Regions from separate parts of the Acidovorax sp. 107 genome, predicted to be linked through region 2. Evidence: predicted binding sites of a transcription regulator. Region 2 holds the regulator's gene; each other region holds the start of a gene.

Region 1 (6,594 bases), 2.8 Mb from region 2:
GTGGCCGGTGCGGGCGCGCACCCAGCCCTTTTGCGAAACGACCACCGTGACGGGCTCGTCCACCACCTTCACTTCGGCCACAGCCTTTTTCTCGGCCTGGATCAGCGTACGGCGAGCGTCGGCAAAGGTCTTGGCGTCGGCCTCGATCTCTTTCACCATGGTGCGGCGCAACGAGCCTGGGTTGTTCAGGATGTCTTCGAGCTTGCCCTGGCTTTCGCGAAGCTCTTTCAGCTCCTGCTCGATCTTGATGGCTTCAAGCCGCGCGAGCTGGCGCAGGCGGATTTCGAGGATGTCCTCGGCCTGGCGGTCACTGAGGTTGAAGCGTGCAATCAGCGCGGCCTTGGGGTCTTCGGCCTGGCGGATGATGGCAATCACCTCGTCGATGTTGAGCAGCACCAGCTGCCGCCCTTCGAGGATGTGGATGCGGTCCAGAACCTTGTTCAGCCGGTGCTGGCTGCGGCGGGTGATGGTGGTCTGGCGGAAGGCGATCCACTCTTCCAGCATCTGGCGCAGCGACTTCTGCACAGGCTTGCCGTCGAGCCCCACCATGGTGAGGTTGATGGGCGCCGAGGTTTCCAGGCTGGTGTGGGCCAGCAGCGCGGTGATCAGCTCTTGCTGCGGGGTCTTGCCCGTCTTGGGCTCAAACACCAGGCGCACGGGCGCGTCCTTGCTCGACTCGTCGCGCACCACGTCCAGCACGGCCAGCATGCTGGCCTTGAGTTGCGTCTGGTCCTGGCTCAGCGCCTTCTTGCCCGCCTTGACCTTGGGGTTGGTGATCTCTTCGATTTCTTCCAGCACCTTCTGCGTGCTCACGCCGGGCGGCAGTTCGTTGACTACGAGCTGCCACTGGCCGCGCGCCATGTCTTCGATCTTCCAGCGCGCGCGCACCTTGAGGCTGCCCCGGCCGGTGCGGTAGGCGTCGGCAATGTCGCCCGCACTGCTGATGATCTGGCCGCCACCGGGGTAGTCCGGGCCGGGCACGATGGCCAGCAGCTCTTCCTGGCTCAGTGATGGCGTCTTGATGAGCGCAATGCAGGCGTCGGCAATCTCGCGCAGGTTGTGGCTGGGGATCTCGGTGGCCAGGCCCACGGCGATGCCGCTGGCGCCGTTGAGCAGCGCGAATGGCAGGCGGGCAGGCAGTTGGCGGGGTTCGTCCGTACTGCCGTCGTAGTTGGGCATGAAATCGACCGTGCCCTCATCGATTTCGTCGAGCAGCAGGCTGGTGATGCGCGACAGGCGCGCCTCGGTGTAGCGCATGGCGGCGGCGCCATCGCCGTCGCGGCTGCCGAAGTTGCCTTGGCCGTCGATCAGCGGGTAGCGCTGCGCAAAGTCCTGCGCCATGCGTACCAGCGCGTCGTAGGCCGACTGGTCGCCGTGGGGGTGGAAGCGGCCCAGCACATCGCCCACCACGCGGGCGCTCTTGACGGGCTTGGCGGCCGTGTTGCGCGTGGGGCCGCTGTAGCCCAGGCCCATGCGGTCCATCGAATACAAGATGCGTCGCTGTACGGGCTTGAGGCCGTCGCACACATCGGGCAGCGCACGGCCCTTGACGACCGACAGCGCGTACTCTAGGTAGGCGCGCTGGGCGTAGCCCGCCAGGCCCAGGGAGTCGCCCCCGTCATCGCCTGCAGTGGTGAAATCAAGAGTGGGTTGGTCGCTCATTCGTTCGGAATCGTCGGTAAGGGTTCAAACGCGGTCTGCGGCGCGCTGCGGGTCTGTGCCACCTGGGAGGGCGGCAGGTTGCCCCGGTTCTGCGCGCCGCCCGACAGCTCCATGCGCACGCGGCCCGGCAGGGCACGCTGTGTCAGCACGGGCGCTGGCGGCTTGAGCTGGGCGTACAGGCCCAGCACGGTGCGCACGTAGTTCTGCGTTTCCTTGAAGGCCGGAACCTGGTTGCCCGCCTTTTGCACGGCGCCTTCGCCGGCGTTGTAGGCGGCCACGGCCAGATCCATGCGGCCGGGGAACAGGTCCAGCAGATGCCGCAGGTAACGGGTGCCAGTGGGCACATTCACCGCCGGGTCGGCCAGCTTCTGTTCCACCGTGCGCTTGGCGTCGCTGCTCACGCCAAAGCGGTTGGCGGTGGCGGGCATCACCTGCATCAGGCCCACGGCGCCCTTGGGCGACACGGCGGTGGCGTCAAAGCCGGACTCGGTCGCGATCACGGCCTGCAGCAGCTCGTAGTCCACACCGTGTTTGGCAGACGCAGCGCGCAGGTGGTGTTTGACGCGTTTGTAGTCGGGGGCGATGTCGAAAAACGCCAGCAGGCGCGCGCCCGCTGCGGGCAGCGCATAGGGCATGGGCGACGCATTGGCAGGCGCATCGCGGGTGGAGTCAAAGTCGTTGCCGCGAAAAAACAGCTGGTAGCGCGCATCGACCTGCTCGGCCGCAAAGTGCGTCACGCCGCGCTCGTCCACATGCGCCCACAGATCTGCGTGGGCCGCTTGCTGCAAAAAACAGAGCAAACAACCCAATACATACCAGCGCAAGCGGCCGATTTGGCGAAATGAGGTCATGGCAGGCAGCGCGGGCGCATACGACTCAGCTCTTCAGATATCGATCTCGACCGCATCGCCATGCAGCTCCATCAGCTCGCGGCGCGCCGCGGCCTCGCCCTTGCCCATGAGCTTGGTGATGAGCCCTTCGGTGGCGGCAAAGTCCATATCGCCCAATTGCACTGGCAGCAGCCGGCGAGTGTCGGGGTTGAGCGTGGTTTCCCACAGCTGTTCGGCGTTCATCTCGCCCAGGCCCTTGAAGCGGCTGATCTGGCACTTTTCGCGCGCCACGCCGTCCTTGGCGCATTTGTCGAGGATGGCGGTGAGCTCGCCATCGTCCAGCGCATACATCTTGGCCGCAGGCTTCTTGCCACGCGCGGGCACGTCCACACGGAACAGCGGAGGGCGTGCCACGTAGATGTGACCGGTCTCGATGAGCTTGGGAAAGTGGCGGAAGAACAGCGTGAGCAGCAGCACCTGGATGTGCGAGCCGTCCACGTCGGCATCTGACAGGATGCAGATCTTGCCGTAGCGCAGACCGCTCAGGTCCGGCGTGTCGTTGGGGCCATGCGGGTCCACGCCAATCGCCACCGAGATGTCGTGGATTTCGTTGTTGGCAAACAGACGGTCTCGCTCCACCTCCCAGGTGTTGAGCACCTTACCGCGCAGCGGCAGGATGGCCTGGCTTTCCTTATCGCGGCCCATCTTGGCGCTGCCGCCGGCCGAGTCGCCTTCGACCAGGAACACTTCGTTGTGGGCGATGTCGCGGCTTTCGCAGTCGGTGAGCTTGCCGGGCAGCACGGCCACGCCGGAGCCCTTGCGCTTCTCAACCTTCTGGCCCGCCTTCTGGCGGGTCTGCGCGGCCTTAATGGCCAGCTCGGCCAGCTTCTTGCCGTATTCAACATGCTGGTTCAGCCACAGCTCCAGCGCAGGACGCACAAAGCCGCTGACCAGGCGCACCGCGTCGCGCGAGTTCAGGCGCTCCTTGATCTGACCCTGGAACTGCGGGTCCAGCACCTTGGCCGACAGCACGTAGCTGGCGCGCGCAAACACGTCCTCGGGCAGCAGCTTGACGCCCTTGGGCAACAGGCTGTGCAGTTCGATGAAGCTCTTGACCGCGTTGAACAGGCCGTCGCGCAGGCCGCTTTCGTGCGTGCCGCCAGCGCTGGTGGGGATCAGGTTGACGTAGCTTTCGCGCATGGGCTGGCCGTCTTCGGTGAACGCCACGGCCCACGATGCGCCTTCGCCCTCAGCGAAGCTCTCGTTCCCGCTGTCGGCAAAGCCCTCGCCCTCAAACAACGGGATCACCGGGTCGCCGTTGAGCGTCTGCATCAGGTAGTCGCGCAGGCCGCCCTTGTACTGCCAAGTTTGTGTGTCGCGGGTTTTCTCGTTGACCAGCTGCACCGTCACGCCGGGCATGAGCACGGCCTTGCTGCGCAGCAGGTGGGTCAGCTCGCCCATGGGCAGGGCACTGGATTCAAAGTACTTGGCGTCGGGCCACACGCGCACCGAGGTGCCCTGCTTGCGCTCGCCCGCCTCCAGCGGCCGGGCCACCAGGGGCTCGACCACATCACCGGCCGCAAACACCAGGCGCGCCACCTTGCCCTCGCGGTAGCTGGTGGCTTCAAGCCGGGTGGCCAACGCGTTGGTGACCGACACGCCCACGCCATGCAGGCCGCCTGAGAAGCTGTAGGCCCCGCCCTTGCCCTTGTCGAACTTGCCGCCCGCGTGCAGGCGGGTGAAGACCAGCTCGATCACCGGCGCGTTTTCTTCCGGGTGCAGGCCAAAGGGGATGCCCCGGCCGTCGTCTTCCACACTGACAGAGCCATCAGCGTGCAGCGTGACGCGGATCTTCTTGCCGTACCCCGCCAGCGCCTCGTCGGCGGCGTTGTCCAGCACCTCCTGGATGATGTGCAGGGGGTTGTCGGTGCGGGTGTACATGCCCGGGCGCTGCTTGACGGGCTCCAGGCCCTTGAGCACGCGGATCGAACCTTCGGAATATTCGCTGGCAGAAGCAGAAGACGGTTTGGCAGACATAGCGGCGGATTGTAGTGCGGCCACCGCCCCGGGGCTGGATAAAAAGACAGTCCTCTCGCGACCCTGGTGGCAACTGTATTGGTCGCGGGTGTATCAGCGCGTTTCACACAATCTGGCTACATTCCTGCGCATGCATATGAATCCTCCCAAACTATCCATGTTCCAGGTGCTGGCCTGCGGCGCGGCCATCGTGACCCTGTCCATGGGCACCCGCCACGGGTTCGGGCTGTGGTTGCTCCCCATCACCCAGGAGATGGGCTGGACGCGCCAGTCGTTCGCCCTGGCCATTGCCATCCAGAACCTGTCCTGGGGCGTGATCGGGATCTTTGCGGGCATGGCGGCCGACCGGTTTGGGGCCTTCCGCGTTCTGCTCGGTGGTGCGGTTTTATATGCTTTGGGCCTGGCGGGCATGGCCCTGTCGCCCACGCCCACGTTATTTGCACTGACGGCCGGCGTGCTGATTGGCGCGGCCCAGGCGGGCACCACCTATGCCGTGATCTATGGCGTGCTGGGGCGGCAGATTGCGCCGGAGAAACGCTCTTGGGCCATGGGCGTGGCAGCGGCAGCGGGCTCGTTCGGGCAGTTTCTGATGGTGCCGGTCGAGGGCTGGCTGATTGCCGGGCTGGGCTGGCAGCAGGCCCTGCTGGCGCTGTCGATGGCGGTGCTGCTGATCGTGCCGCTGGCCTTTGGCCTGCGGGAGCCGGGCTTCAAGGGCGCAGCCCCGGTAAAGCGCGACCAGACCATTACACAGGCGCTGGGCGAGGCCTTCCGCTACCCCAGTTTCAATCTGCTGATGGCGGGCTATTTTGTGTGCGGGTTCCAGGTGGTGTTCATTGGCGTGCACATGCCCAGCTACCTCAAGGACCACGGCCTGTCGCCCCAGGTGGCCAGCTATGCGCTGGCGCTGATCGGGCTGTTCAATGTGTTCGGCACCTACATCGCCGGCACGCTGGGCCAGCGCATGCCCAAGCGCCACATCCTCGCCTTCATCTACTTTGCCCGCGCGGTGGCGATCAGCATCTTCTTGCTGGTGCCGCTGTCGCCGCTGTCGGTGTATGTGTTCTCGGCGGTGATGGGCGCGCTGTGGCTGTCCACCGTGCCGCCCACCAACGCCACCATTGCCCAGATCTTTGGCGTGCAGCATTTGTCGATGCTGGGCGGCTTTGTGTTCTTCAGCCACCAGATCGGCAGCTTCCTGGGCGTCTGGCTGGGCGGCTATCTGTATGACGCCACCGGCAGCTACGATATCGTCTGGTACATCGCTATTGGTCTGGGTATTTTTGCCGGGCTGGTGAACCTGCCCGTCAAGGAAAGCCCGATCACGCGCAGCAGCCCACAACCCGCCTGAACCCAGCATGAACCACCAGCTACCACCCCAGAAACCCGTGCCGCGCGCCCTGCGCTGGCTGGGCGGGGCCATGGCGGTGCTCCTGTGCCTGGTGGTATTCGGCTTTTACACCGTGCCCGAATTCATGGTGATGCTGGCCGACCAGATGTGGGCGTGTTTTTGACACCCTTGGCGGTATTTTCAAGCGTTTTTGGCTGCAAGCGCTAGTAAATCATGTGCTGGCAGCTATCATTTTTATAGTCTCATGCACGGTACAGAAGCCCCTTCGGAATGGGTGCGGCGCTGGAGCCACCTGATCGCCCCCCACGGTACCGTGCTGGACGTGGCCTGCGGTGCGGGCCGCCACCTGCGCTATCTGCGCGCGTTGGGGCACGCCGTGGTGGGCGTGGACCGGTCGGCCGAGGCCATTGCCGCCTGCGAAGGCCTGGGCGAGATGGTGCAGGCCGACATCGAAAACGGCCCCTGGCCCCTGGGAGGTCGCCAGTTTGGCGGCGTGGTCGTCACCAACTACCTGTGGCGCCCGCTGCTGCCCACCATCGTCGCCAGTGTGGCGCCGGGTGGGGTGCTGGTCTACGAGACCTTTGCCCAGGGCAACGAAACCGTGGGGCGCCCCGCGCGAGCGGAGTTCTTGCTGGCCCCTGGTGAGCTGCTGCAGGCATGCCAGGATCTGAGTGTGGTGGCCTATGAGAACGGCTTCATCGACGAACCCGCGCGTTT
Region 2 (6,594 bases):
GGGTGTGGCTTCGTGCTGCAGGGCGTTTCGATGCCTTGCAGCCATCAAAAAAGGCTTCCCTCGGGAAGCCTTTTTTTGTTGTACCGCACGGCCTACAGCCAGTGCTGCGACCGGCTAGCGCTGCTAGCGTCGGACCTGCAGTGAGCCGGGGTTCACGATGTTGGTCGGAGTGCCCTTGATGAAATTCACCACGTTGTCGAAGGCTGCACCAAAGTAGAGTTCGTAGCTGTCCTGCTCCACGTAGCCAATGTGTGGGGTGCAGATGCAATTCTCCAGGCGCAGCAGGGCGTGGCCTTGGAGGATTGGCTCGCTCTCGAACACATCCACTGCCGCCATTCCAGGACGGCCGCGATTGAGTGCCGCGATCAGCGCGTCGGGTTCAATCAACTCCGCACGCGACGTGTTCACCAGCAGCGAAGTGGGCTTCATGCATGACAGGTCTTCGAGCGAGATGATGCCGCGCGTTTCGTCGTTCAGGCGCAAGTGCAGTGAGATCACGTCGCATTGCGAAAAGAACTCTTCGCGCGTGGCTGCGGCCTGGTAGCCATCCGTCAGTGCCTGCGCCCGCGAAGCCTCGCGGCCCCAGACGCGTACGTTCATGCCAAACGCACGACCGTAACCCGCTACCAGTTGCCCGATGCGACCATAGCCCCAAATGCCCAGGGTTTTCCCCCGCAACACGCTGCCGAGCCCGAAGTTGGCGGGCATGGACGCGGTCTTGAGGCCGGACTGCTGCCACGCGCCATGTTTGAGGTTGGAGATGTACTGGGGCAGGCGGCGCATGGAGGCCATCACCAGGGCCCAGGTCAGCTCGGCAGGGGCTACGGGGGAGCCAACCCCTTCTGCCACGGCAATACCCCGCTCGGTGCATGCAGTCACATCAATGTGGCTGCCAATCTTGCCGGTTTGGGCAATGAGCTTGAGCCGCGGTAGTTTTTCGACCAATTGGCGTGTGATCTGGGTTCGTTCCCGGATCAGCACAATGATGTCGGCATCTTTGAGCCGCACCGAGAGCTGCCCCAGCCCCTTGACCGTGTTGGTGTAAACCTTGGCGGTGTACGTGTCGAGCCGGGAGGCGCAGTGCAGTTTGCGCACTGCATCCTGGTAATCGTCGAGGATCACAATATTCATCCCGACATTGTGCCTTGGCAGGAGCACAGGAATGCCCCCTACGCCTCACTGGGCACATCAAAGCCTGCGGTTTTTAGTGACTGAGTGCTGCACGAATGTTGAAGCGGCAATCACGGCACTGCAGGTGTGGCGCAGAGTGGGTCGTAAGAGCGACAGCGGGTGAGGTCCGCTGTAATGCAGTCTCACGCTGCGGGCCCGTTATTGCAGGCCCGTGGGTACGCTGGTGCCCAACGCTTGCGAACCGACACTTTGCGCGAACCTGCCGCAGATACCAAGCTGCGTCCTCACGCCGCGTATCAGGCTCGGAGCGTCTCGGAGGCAGCCAAACGGTCCAACTCTGCGCAGACGTCCGCCATGCGGCCTGCAATCACCAGGCGACCCGAGCCTGTGTCAGAGGCCCGGCGCAGCACCCTGGGGGCCTTGGGGGCGCAGGTGTCTGTGCCTAAGCACGCCAAAAAGGCTTGCCGCTTGCTGCCATGCGCGTGTGCTGGCAGAAAAGACCGGTGAGCGGTGGGGCCGGCGGGGCCCTCCGGTGCCCGTACAGGAGGCCTTGCGGTAAAAGGCCAGTTACCGCGCAATGGGCGCTGTCCTGGGGGCTCCGTGGAGTTGTTGGGTGGCGTTGCAGAGGTTGCATGGCTGCGACAGGCCATTGCCATCAGCGCACCGGTATTGGCGCCTGCCAGGTCTCCTGGCTCTGCCGACAAGTTCTGCCGGACTTTGGCCGTACGCGTCGGGTTCGCAAACAGCTGTTTCAGGCTGCGCAGAGGGTTCTGCACTGAAGAAAGGGTGAACAAAGCAATTCCCATGTGAAAACTCCGAAAGTCGGGGGTTGGACATAGGCAGGATTGCGACGTGGTTGTATGCCAAAGCACCTGAAAACAGCGCGAATCGATCCCCCGGCAGAGCAGCGAGCTGCTCCGCCGGTGCATCAATCAAGTCTTGCTTGAGAGGCCTTGGCGTTCAACGGGACCTGCACCGCAGGGCTGATGTACCGACCACGATGATCTGTACGTCAAACGCCCGCCACCCACGGTGTGGCCCTGTGGATATGTGCTACATGAGCATGGTGTTGCGGATAAGTCCCACTGCCAAGCCTTCAATTTCGAAGGGTTCGCCAGGCTGCACCACGATCACTGGATAGTCGGGGTTCTCGGGCAGTAATTCGATGGCAGTCGCTGTGCGGCGCAGTCGCTTGACGGTGACATCGTCACCCAGGCGGGCCACGATGATCTGGCCGTTGCGAGCCTCACGGGTGGACTGCACCGCGAGCAAGTCCCCGTCCATGATGCCGACGTCGCGCATGGACATTCCACGCACCTTGAGCAGGTAATCGGGCTTGTGCTGGAAGAGGCTGTTCTCCACGCTGTAGGTCTGGTCCACGTGTTCCTGCGCGAGAATGGGTGACCCCGCTGCCACCCGTCCTACCAGGGGCAAGACCAGCTGCGACAGGCCCGGGATGGGCAGGCTGAACTGGTTGCCACGTGCGGCGTTGATGGAGCGTACCGTGTCGCCACGCAGGCGGATGCCCCGCGATGTGCCGCTGACCAGTTCGATCACGCCTTTGCGGGCCAGGGCCTGCAGGTGTTCTTCAGCCGCATTGGCCGATTTGAAACCCAGCTCGGCCGCGATTTCTGCGCGGGTGGGGGGCGCGCCGGTGCGTGCGATGGCGGTCTGGATGAGGTCCAGAATCTGCTGCTGGCGGGCGGTGAGTTTGGGGTTGTCGAGCATGGTGGTTTCCGGTGCAGACGGTTACAGTGATGGACAACTGTTTTTTAATCCAGTAACTGTATTTTTCACCAGTTTTTCGGAGTACGCAAGTGAGTGGGCAAAAAATTGTGGTTTTGGGCACGGGGGGCACGATTGCTGGTACCTCGGCACAGGCGGGGGACAACATCGGCTACACCGCTGCGCAGGTAGGGGTGGAGCAACTGCTGAATGCGGTGCCCGGCTTGCAGGCGCTGGCAGACGGCGGCTTGGTGGCAGAGCAAGTGGCCCAGATCGACAGCAAGGACATGGATTGCGAGGTTTGGCGCACATTGGCACTGCGATGCGCCCACCATCTGAACGACCCGGAGGTGCGGGGTGTGGTCATCACCCACGGCACGGACACCCTGGAAGAGACGGCCTGGTTTTTGCACGAAGTGCTGGATGCGCGCAAACCCGTGGTGCTGACCTGCGCCATGCGGCCCGCCACCGCCCTGACCCCCGATGGTCCCCAGAACCTGCTGGACGCGGTGGCCGTAGCGCTGGCACCGGGGTCGATGGGTGTGCTGGCAGTTGCTGCGGGTGATGTGCATGGCGCTCGCCATGTGCAAAAAGTGCATCCCTATCGCGTCAATGCTTTCGGCTCCGGGGAGGCTGGCGCTTTGGGCTGGGTCGAAGAGGGAACCGTTCGTTGGGCATTCAATGGGCCCGTAGTGCTTGAAAATCAAGCCTATGGCGCTATGAATAGTGTAGTAAATGCTGCTGCCTGGCCCTGGGTGGAAGTGATCATGAACCATGCAGGTGCGTCGGGCAGGGCGGTGGACGCCCTTGTGCGCGAGGGGGTGCAGGGCTTGGTGGTGGCCTGCACTGGCAATGGCACGATTCGCCATGATCTGGAGGCGGCCTTGCTGCGTGCACAGACCGCTGGGGTGCGGGTGGTGCGCTCGACCCGCTGCGCCGAGGGGCAGGTGCTGCCCAAGCCCGGAGACGCGCTGCCTGCCTCGCAAGGTCTGTCACCCGTCAAGGCGCGGGTTGCCTTGATCCTTGATTTGCTGCGGATGGATTGAGCAGGAAGGGTTGCGCACCGTGTTCACTGCCCTCAAGACTTACGCCTGGGCTTACCCCGCGCTCGAAGTCGTACACATCGTGGGCATTGCGCTGTTGCTCGGCAATCTCGTTGTGTTGGAGTTGAGGGTGTTTGGGCGCGGTGCGGCCTTGCCGGTCAAAGAACTGGCCCGGCTGAGCTTGAGTCTGGCGCTGTGCGGCTTTGGGCTGGCGGCGGCGTCGGGTCTGTTGATGTTTGCCACCCAACCCATGGAGTTGATCAGCAACCGGGCCTTTATCTGGAAGATGCTGTTGTTAATGCTTGCGGGCTGCAATGCGGCGTGGTTTCATGCACGCGGTTCGCTCACGCGCCTGGATGGTTTGTCGCGTTGGCAAATGCTGGCCTCCATGCTGGTGTGGCTGGCGGTGGTGGCCTGTGGCCGCTGGATCGCGTACGTTTGACATTTGCCCCTTTGTTCATCAGGAGCCTGTATGAGCCTGCAACGCCGCCATGTGCTGATCGCCGCGAGTGCCTTGCCTTTGGGGGTGCATGCACACCATGGCTGGAGCAGCTTTGATGCAGATCGGCCGCTGTATCTGGAGGGCACCGTGAGCAAGGTACGCTGGCAGAACCCGCATGCGGAGCTGGAGCTGGAGCTATCCGCCGCGCTCCAATTGCCTGCAGACCTTGCGCAGCGAGCAGTGCCCGCTCAGACTGCGCCCGTGGATGGGCGTGCGTTGCTGGCCAAGACTGTGCTGCCCACCCGCAAGGACCGCGTCTGGGAGATCGAGCTAGCGCCCCTGACCCGCCTGCAGGCCTGGCAGGTGCCGGAGATCAAGCCGGGCGCTGCGCTGTCCGTTGTTGGGTTTACCTCGCGGGATGAGAAGGGTGCGGCGGTGCTGCTCGCCGAGTACCTGTTTGTGGGCAGCAAGGCCTATGGCTTGCGCTCCAGTCCTGCCTGAGCGGGGCAGGGTAGTCGGCGTGGCGGCTGCGTTCGCGCCTGCCCTGGGGCACGACGCTGGCGGCACTGTTTCCGCCCTTTATTGATTCACCATGAAAAAAGCGACACCCCGGTGTGGAGCGTCGCTTGATGGGCATTGCCCGCCCGAGTCTGCGTCAGGCGGCTGGCGTGTGGCTCAATCGATCAGCTGGCCAGCGCCTGCAGCGCGCGCGCGGTGATCTCGTCCACGCTGCCCGTGCCACTGATGGCGCGGTACTTGGGCGCTGCGGCGGGTTCGGCTTGGGCCCAGCTGCTGTAGTAGTCCACCAGGGGACGCGTCTGGTCGCTATAGACCTGCAGGCGCTTCTTGACGGTTTCTTCCTTGTCGTCCTCGCGCTGGATCAGCTCTTCGCCCGTGATGTCGTCCTTGCCTTCGACCTTGGGGGGGTTGAACTTGACGTGGTAGGTGCGGCCACTGGCGGGGTGCGAGCGGCGGCCGCTCATGCGTTCGATGATGGCGTCAAAGGGTACGTCGATTTCGAGCACGTAGTCGAGCTTGACGCCTGCCGCCTTCATGGCGTCGGCCTGGGGGATGGTGCGGGGGAAGCCGTCGAAGAGGAAGCCCTTGGCGCAGTCGGGCTGCGTGATGCGTTCCTTGACCAGACCGATGATGATGTCGTCACTGACCAGGGCGCCCGAATCCATCACGGCCTTGGCCTGCAGGCCCAGGGGAGTGCCGGCCTTGACGGCGGCACGCAGCATGTCGCCGGTGGAGATTTGCGGGATGCCGTACTTCTGGCAGATGAACGTGGCTTGCGTGCCCTTTCCGGCGCCAGGCGCGCCCAACAGAATCAGTCTCATGGATGTCCTCGAAGGTTAGAAATCGGGTGGCGCCGCTGGCGGGGACGTTCGAAGGGCGCCTGAAGCCGTTCTGTGCGCCCGGGATGCGGTGCTCTCGTTACAGTTGAGGATAGCATGTGACCGCCTTGCGCTGACTTACAGGGGTGACCGTTTCTAGGTCGGCGCCCCCACCTGGCCGCCAGGCGTCCCCCCATGCGTGCAAAGCGCGCCCCAAGTGCGCACCGCCAAGAGCCTGAGAACGATCAGCAGAGCAGTGCGCGCACCCGTTCCAGGTCCTCAGGCGTGTCCACGCCCGGGCCCGGCGCCACGTCCGCCACGTGCACGGCAATGCGGTGACCGTGCCAGAGTGCGCGAAGCTGTTCCAGCGCCTCGACTGCCTCGGTCGGTGCGGGCGCCAGTTGCGGAAACTGCCGGAGGAACCCGGCGCGATAGCTGTAGATGCCCACATGCCGCAGCGGCGCAAAACCTTGCAGCGCCGCCACACCGGGCTGGGCGGCCTGCGCCGCGCCTTGCCACCAGGCCGTGCCCGCGTGGTCGCGCCCAAAAGGGATGGGTGCACGGCTGAAGTAGTGGGCCAGACCCCGGGCGTCCAGCACCACCTTCACCACATTGGGGTTGGTGTAGTCGGCCAAGGACGCGATGGCATGGGCGGCGGTGCCCATGCTGGCTTCGGGGCGTTGGCCTTCGCGGTCTTGCAGCAAAGCGGCCACGTCGTTGATGAGCGCGGGGTCTATCAGCGGCTCGTCGCCTTGCACGTTGACCACGATGTCGTCGCCGTCCAGCCCCAGTTGCACGCACGCTTCGGCCAGCCGGTCGCTGCCGCTGGCATGGTCGGCCCGGGTCATGACAGCGTGTACGCCATGGGCCGCGCAGGCTTGCAGGATACGGGCGTCGTCCGCAGCTACCACCACGC
Region 3 (6,594 bases), 1.0 Mb from region 2:
AGGGTCTTCTTCGTCCAGATCGCGGAAGGCCACGATTTCGGGGTGGCGGAACAGCGCGTTGGCGTCAAAGTTGAACTTCGCGTCCAGAGCCATCAGGTTGCCCTTGGAGTCGCAGTTCAGCGGGTTGATTTCCACCAGCGACGCGTCGGTTTCCATGTAGCACTTGTAGATCTTGGCGAAGATGTCTACGGCTTGGTCGATGGAAGCGCCAGTCAGGCCGATGGCAGCGGCCACCTTGCGGGACTGTGCTTCGGTGATGCCAGCGATGGGGTCGATCATCTCGGTGATGATCTTCTCGGGCGTGGAGTGGGCCACTTCCTCGATGTCCATGCCGCCTTCGCTCGAAGCGATCAGGGCCACCTTCTGGGTAGCGCGGTCGGTCACCAGCGACACATACAGTTCGTTCTTGATGTCGGCGCCGTCTTCGATGTACAGGCGGCGGACCTTCTGGCCTTCTGGGCCGGTCTGGTGCGTGACCAGCTGCATGCCCAGGATGTCGCTGGCGCGTGCCTTCACGTCGTCAATGGTCTTGGCAACCTTCACGCCGCCACCCTTGCCACGGCCACCGGCGTGGATCTGGGCCTTGACCACCCACACGGGGCCGCCGAGTTTTTGAGCAGCTTCCACGGCTTCTTGCACCGTGAATGCAGGGATGCCGCGCGGAACGGGCACACCAAAATTGCGCAAGATTTCCTTGCCTTGGTATTCGTGAATCTTCATGAGGTCTCTCTCAGGGAAGGGTGGTAGTTACCCGTTTACCATGAACAGATGTCTGGCCGCGGGCTTGGGACATGGCAACCCGCGACTGTATCATGCTGCAACGCACCATCCTTGTGCCTGACTGACACCCCGGGCTGGCCTCACGGCCTTCCCACCCCCATTTTCACCCGGCAGACGCTGCCGCCTTTTTGCAGGAGCACCTCCATGTCCAAAGTCTTTATTGATGGCGAAGCCGGTACCACGGGCCTGCAGATCCGCGAGCGCCTGCAGGCCATGCCGCAGATCGAGCTGGTCAGCATTGCGCCCGGGTTGCGCAAAGACCCAGCCGCCAAGCGCGACCTGATCGCAGGCGTGGACCTTGTCATCCTCTGCCTGCACGACGATGCCGCACGCGACACCGTGGCGATGGTGGACGAGATCGAGCGCACCTCGGGCCGCAAGGTCAAGGTAATCGATGCCAGCACGGCTCACCGCACGGCCGATGGCTGGGTGTACGGGTTTCCAGAACTCGCGGCAGCGCAGACACAGGCGGTGCGCGACGCCAGCCGTGTGTCCAACCCCGGCTGCTATGCCACCGGTGCCATTGCCATGCTGCGCCCGCTGGTCGATGCGGGCATGGTCCCTGCGGACTACCCTTTGAGCCTGCCCTCGGTGTCGGGCTACTCCGGCGGCGGACGCACCATGATCGAAGCCTACGAGGCAGGCACCGCCGCGCCGTATGAGGCCTACGCACTGGGCCTGTCGCACAAGCACATTCCCGAGATCCTGCGCTACACCGGGCTCACACGCCGCCCGGTGTTCATCCCTGCCGTGGGCAACTTCCGCCAGGGCATGCTGGTGCAATTGCCGCTGCACCTGGACCTGCTGCCCGGCGCCCCCAAGGCCAGCGACCTGCACGACGTGCTGGCCAGCCACTACAGCCGCACCAACACGCCCGAGCAGTGGGTGAGTGTGCTGCCGCCCACCGATGATTTGAAGCTGGCGGCCGACACGCTGACCGACACCAACAAGCTGGAGCTGCGCGTGTTTGCCAACGAGCAGTACCGGCAAGCCGTGGTCATTGCGCGCCTGGACAACCTGGGCAAAGGCGCCAGCGGCGCCGCCGTGCAGAACCTGCAATTGATGCTGGGTGTGTAAGCACACCCGAGCCCTTGAGAAGATGAGGAAAAGGCCCCGCAGGTCAGCAGTGCGCTCACCCCTCGTCGGAATCACCGGCGCCCTGTACGGCGCGCCGCGCCACGTCGCCTGAGAACCCCCGCACCAGCAGAAACCGCATCTGCTTGGCGCGGGTTTGGGGGTCGCTTGCGGGCTCGCCAAACTTGCGGCGCCACACCTCGCGGGCACGCTCCAGTTCGCTGCCCTGCAGTTGGGCCACGGCCTGCTGCACGGCCTCGGCGCCCAACCCCTTGGATTGCAACTCCTGCCGGATGCGCGATGCACCCAGGCGGCCGGCGCGCCGGTTCAGCACCGACTCCACGACCCGCGCCTCGCTGATGAAGTCCCGGGCCTGCAGGTCGTCCAGCACGGCGTCCAGGTCTTCGCCCTCTTGCACATGGGGGCTGAGCTTGCGCCGCAGCTCAGCCCGCGAATGTTCGCGCTGGCTCAGCAGCCGCAGTGCACGGCCTTTGAGCGAGAGCGCAGTGAATCCCATGGCTGACCAAACGCTATATTTTCAATAGCTACAGGCGCATATGGAATGTGCGCCTGCAGGCTATTTGGCTTCAAAAACCGGAAATCACTCGTCGGTAGCCGCTGCTGGAGCCTGCAGTGCGCCAGGCAACAGCGCAATGCCCAGCCCTTCGCGCACCTTGTTCTCGATCTCGCGGGCCAGGTCGGGGTTTTCACGCAAAAACTCGCGGGCGTTGTCACGGCCCTGGCCAATCTTCTCGCCGTTGTAGGCGTACCAGGCACCGCTCTTTTCCACGATCTTGGCCGTCACGCCCATGTCGATGATCTCGCCTTCGCGGCTGATGCCTTCGCCGAACAGGATGTCGAACTCGGCCGTCTTGAAAGGCGGGCTCACCTTGTTTTTGACCACCTTGACCTTGGTTTCGTTGCCGATGGCTTCGTCGCCCTTCTTGATGGTGCCGGTGCGGCGGATATCCAGGCGCACGGAAGCGTAGAACTTGAGCGCATTGCCGCCAGTCGTCGTTTCGGGCGAGCCGAACATCACGCCGATCTTCATGCGGATCTGGTTGATGAAGATGACCATGCAGTTGGTCTTCTTGATCGTGGCGGTCAGCTTGCGCAGCGCCTGGCTCATCAGGCGGGCCTGCAGGCCGGGCAGGGCATCGCCCATCTCGCCTTCGATTTCGGCCTTGGGTGTGAGGGCTGCCACCGAGTCCACGATGATCAGGTCCACGGCGCCTGAGCGCACCAGGCTGTCCACGATTTCGAGCGCTTGCTCACCCGTGTCGGGCTGGCTGATGAGCAGGTCGGACAGCTGCACGCCCAGCTTCTGGGCATATTGCACGTCGAGGGCGTGCTCGGCATCGACAAACGCGCAGGTGCCGCCCTGCTTTTGCATCTCGGCCACCACCTGCAGCGTGAGCGTGGTCTTGCCCGACGACTCCGGTCCGTAGATCTCGACCACGCGGCCGCGCGGCAGGCCGCCCACGCCCAGGGCAATGTCCAGGCCCAGGGAGCCAGTGGAGACCACCTGGATGTCCTCGATCACCTCGCCTTCACCCAGGCGCATGATCGTGCCCTTGCCAAACTGCTTCTCGATCTGGGCGAGCGCGGCGGCCAGGGCTTTGGCCTTTTCGGTGTTCACGGGCAATGCGGGGTTGGTGCCTTTGACTGCGACGTCCATGAGAAACTCCTTGAAAAACAACAGGTTGGATGCTTGCATCGCTCTGCGGTTAATCACAGGCTGGATGCTTGAACAGTAGTTTATGCGAGCAATGAAATCCAAATAAAGCGATTTTTAGTCAGTTTGTCTGACAATATCGCATGGCCGATTTTTCTCCTGCCGCCACATCCGTCCCGGGAGCGGATGACCGCTGGCGCCAAACCCACCTGGGCCGCCTGATGGGCAGCGCCCTGCGCCGCTTCGACGCGCGGGTGCTGCAGCTCATGGCGCGCAATGTGGAGGTGCCGCTGGCGCTGTCCAACTTGGCAGCGCGCGACCAGGTGACGGCCGCCCATGTGCACATCACGCGGCACCTGGCCTTGCAGGGCGACCGGCTGACCGACCTGGCCCAGCGCGCGGGCATGACCAAGCAGGCCATGGCCAACCTGGTGGACCAGTGCGAGGCCTGGGGCCTGGTCACACGTCAGCCAGACCCGCTGGATGCGCGGGCGCGGCGCGTGTGCTTCACGCCCACTGGCCTGGCGTGGCTGCAAGCGTTCCAGGATGCAGTGGCGCAGGCCGAGGCGGAGTTCCGCGCCGAGGTGGGCCATGACGTGGCCACCGTGGTGGCGATCGGGCTGGAAGCCTATGCGGGCGGAGATACGGGTGTCTGAGCCCCCATCGGCTCGGCGCACGCCAGCAACCATTCCTTGAAGCACTGCAGCGCGTGCAGCTGCGTGCGGCCTTCGGGGTAACAGAACCAGTAGCCCACATCGCTCCGGTAGCCGCCGCGCAGGTCGGCATCGGGCAGGGGCTCGCGCACCAGACCCGCCGTGATTTCGTCCTGCACCAAGCAGCGCGGCACCAGCGCCAGGCCCATGCCCGCCATCACGGCGCGGATCATGGTCTGGAACTGGTCGAACTGCGGTCCTGCCAGCGGATCGATGAGCCCTTCCACCCCGTGCGTCTCACTCCAGCGCAGCCAGCCTTCCGGCACGGTCACATGGCGCAGCAGGATGTAGCGGGCCACATCGCGTGGGGTGTGGATGGGCCAGTCGGCCACCTTGGTGCGGGGGGCGATCAGCGCCACCTCGTTGCCCGTGATGTGGTGGGCGTGCGCGCCGGGCCAGTGGCCGTCGCCGAACAGGATGGCGCAGTCCAGCTCGGGCCGGGTGAAGTCATAGCTGTGCACATAGGGCACAAAGTGCAGCGTGATTTGCGGGTGCTGCTGCTGGAACTGGGGCAGGCGCGGGATGAGCCACTTGGCCGCAAACGTGGGCAGGCTGGACAGGTGCAGCGCACCGCCGCCGTCATCGCTGGTGATCAGCTCCAGCGTGGCCGCCTCCAGCTGCGCCAGCACGCCACGCACCGCCTTTTCGTAGCGCTCGCCGGCCGGGGTCAGCGCCAGGCGCTTGCGGCTGCGCTCGAACAGCGGCACGCCCACCCAGGTCTCCAGCTCCTTGATCTGCTTGCTGACCGCACTTTGGGTGAGGTGCAAGGCCTCTGCCGCGCGGGACACCCCGCCGAACCGCGTCACCGTGGAAAACGCCCGCAGCAGGTGAAGGGGTGGAGAAAGGCGGCGAAGGGATGACATAGTAAGTAATCAAATCATTCCAAATAGGAATGTTATCAGGCATATCCATTGCTTGGTAGAGCGCATTGAATCCTTTAATCTCAATGCAACTCACAGGAGAAATGCCCATGCAACGCCGTCATCTGCTCTCAGCGCTGGCCGCCGTATCTTTCGCTCCCGGAATGTCTTTGGCGCAAGAGGGCAAGCCCCTGCGCATCATCGTTCCGTTCCCACCCGGGGGCGCCACGGACATCACGGCCCGCAGCCTGCAAGAGTCGCTGGCGCGCATCCTCAAGCAGCCCGTGGTGCTGGAAAACCGGGGCGGCGCAGGCGGCTCCATCGGCATGGCCGAAGTCGCCCGCGCGCCGGCAGACGGCCTCACCCTGGGCGTGGCCACGCTGTCCACCCATGGCGTGAACCCCGCCGTGTACACCAAGCTGCCCTACCACCCGACCAAGGACTTCATTGGCGTGACCGAGATCGTCAAGGCCCCGGGCGTCATCGTGATCAACCCGGCCGTGGTGCCCGTCAAGGACTTTGCGGAGCTGGTGAAATACCTCAAGGCCAACCCCGGCAAGGTGTCCTACGCCACCCCCGGCAACGGCACCATCGGCCACATGTGGGGCGAGTTGTTCAAGAGCAGCACGGGCACCTCCATGGTGCACATCCCCTACCGTGGTGCAGGCCCGGCCATCAACGACGTGCTCGCGGGCCAGGTGGCGGTGTACTTCGACCAGGTGGCTTCGTCGCTCCCGCACGTCAAATCGGGCAAGCTCAAGGCGCTGGCGGTGTCGTGGCCCGAACGCCTGGACGTGCTGCCCGATGTGCCCACCTACGCAGAGCTGGGCTACAAGCAAGCCAACGAGCCTTCATGGTTTGGCCTGGTGGCCCCGGCGGGCACGCCTGCTGCGGCCGCAGACCGCATCCAGCAGGCCGTCGCCCAGGCCCTGAAGGAGCCCGCTGTGCGCGAGCGACTGGCAGGCCAGGGCCTCTACCCCTCGGGCACCACACCCAAGGATTTCACGGCCCAGATCGCCAGCGAGATCGACAAGATGAAGCGCGTGGCGGCCTACGCCAAGGTGGTGCTCGACTGACCTGATTCCCCCCGGGCCCTGGGCCCGGGGACGGCCACAGCTGGGATGGTGAGACGACGCAGGCCAGCCTGCTTCCCGGGCCTGCTCAAGGTCTCAGGGATAACCATAGTCACATCCCGGTCTGGGCGGCTAGGCCAGCCGCCCTCCTTTGCGCACACTCTGCCTATGCATGCAGCCTTGAAACTGATCCACCACCGCTTCCAGCAAGCCCAGCCCGGCGTCACCGGCTCCCCGGGGCTTGCCACTCAACCCTCCACCGCCACTGTCACTGCGGTGCCCGGCAGCACCCCGCTGGTGCTCGACTCTCCCCACAGCGGCACCCGGTACCCCGACGACTTTGGCTCCGCCCTCGACCTGGCTACGCTGCGCCGGGCCGAAGACACGCACGTCGAGAAGATCTACGCCTTTGCCCCCGC

The links. Region 2 encodes LexA, which represses DNA repair genes until DNA is damaged. Its sites were predicted from a motif close to ACTGTATNNNNATACAGT; they were not measured.
Region 1: a site for LexA is predicted at 4,563-4,580, ahead of C8C99_RS22410 (DNA topoisomerase IV subunit B). Genes of this name have one in related genera too.
Region 3: a site for LexA is predicted at 3,592-3,609, ahead of recA (recombinase RecA). Genes of this name have one in related genera too.

What each region holds. Positions count from the first base shown of each region.
Region 1 covers NZ_QBTZ01000001.1:4,799,300-4,805,893, reverse strand. Annotated here, with positions in the region: gene parC (DNA topoisomerase IV subunit A) at 1-1,662, opposite strand, end outside; gene C8C99_RS22415 (lytic transglycosylase domain-containing protein) at 1,659-2,513, opposite strand; gene C8C99_RS22410 (DNA topoisomerase IV subunit B) at 2,547-4,529, opposite strand; gene C8C99_RS22405 (MFS transporter) at 4,660-5,877, shown strand; gene C8C99_RS23980 (hypothetical protein) at 5,885-6,040, shown strand; gene C8C99_RS22400 (bifunctional 2-polyprenyl-6-hydroxyphenol methylase/3-demethylubiquinol 3-O-methyltransferase UbiG) at 6,122-6,594, shown strand, end outside.
Region 2 covers NZ_QBTZ01000001.1:2,001,514-2,008,107, reverse strand. Annotated here, with positions in the region: gene C8C99_RS09485 (D-2-hydroxyacid dehydrogenase family protein) at 124-1,131, opposite strand; gene lexA (transcriptional repressor LexA) at 2,185-2,859, opposite strand; gene C8C99_RS09475 (asparaginase) at 2,949-3,902, shown strand; gene C8C99_RS09470 (hypothetical protein) at 3,922-4,341, shown strand; gene C8C99_RS09465 (DUF6152 family protein) at 4,372-4,842, shown strand; gene adk (adenylate kinase) at 5,025-5,681, opposite strand; gene kdsB (3-deoxy-manno-octulosonate cytidylyltransferase) at 5,924-6,594, opposite strand, start outside.
Region 3 covers NZ_QBTZ01000001.1:3,051,248-3,057,841, forward strand. Annotated here, with positions in the region: gene sucC (ADP-forming succinate--CoA ligase subunit beta) at 1-720, opposite strand, end outside; gene argC (N-acetyl-gamma-glutamyl-phosphate reductase) at 925-1,857, shown strand; gene recX (recombination regulator RecX) at 1,913-2,371, opposite strand; gene recA (recombinase RecA) at 2,456-3,532, opposite strand; gene C8C99_RS14295 (MarR family winged helix-turn-helix transcriptional regulator) at 3,673-4,185, shown strand; gene C8C99_RS14300 (LysR substrate-binding domain-containing protein) at 4,158-5,105, opposite strand; gene C8C99_RS14305 (tripartite tricarboxylate transporter substrate binding protein BugE) at 5,213-6,178, shown strand; gene C8C99_RS14310 (N-formylglutamate amidohydrolase) at 6,344-6,594, shown strand, end outside.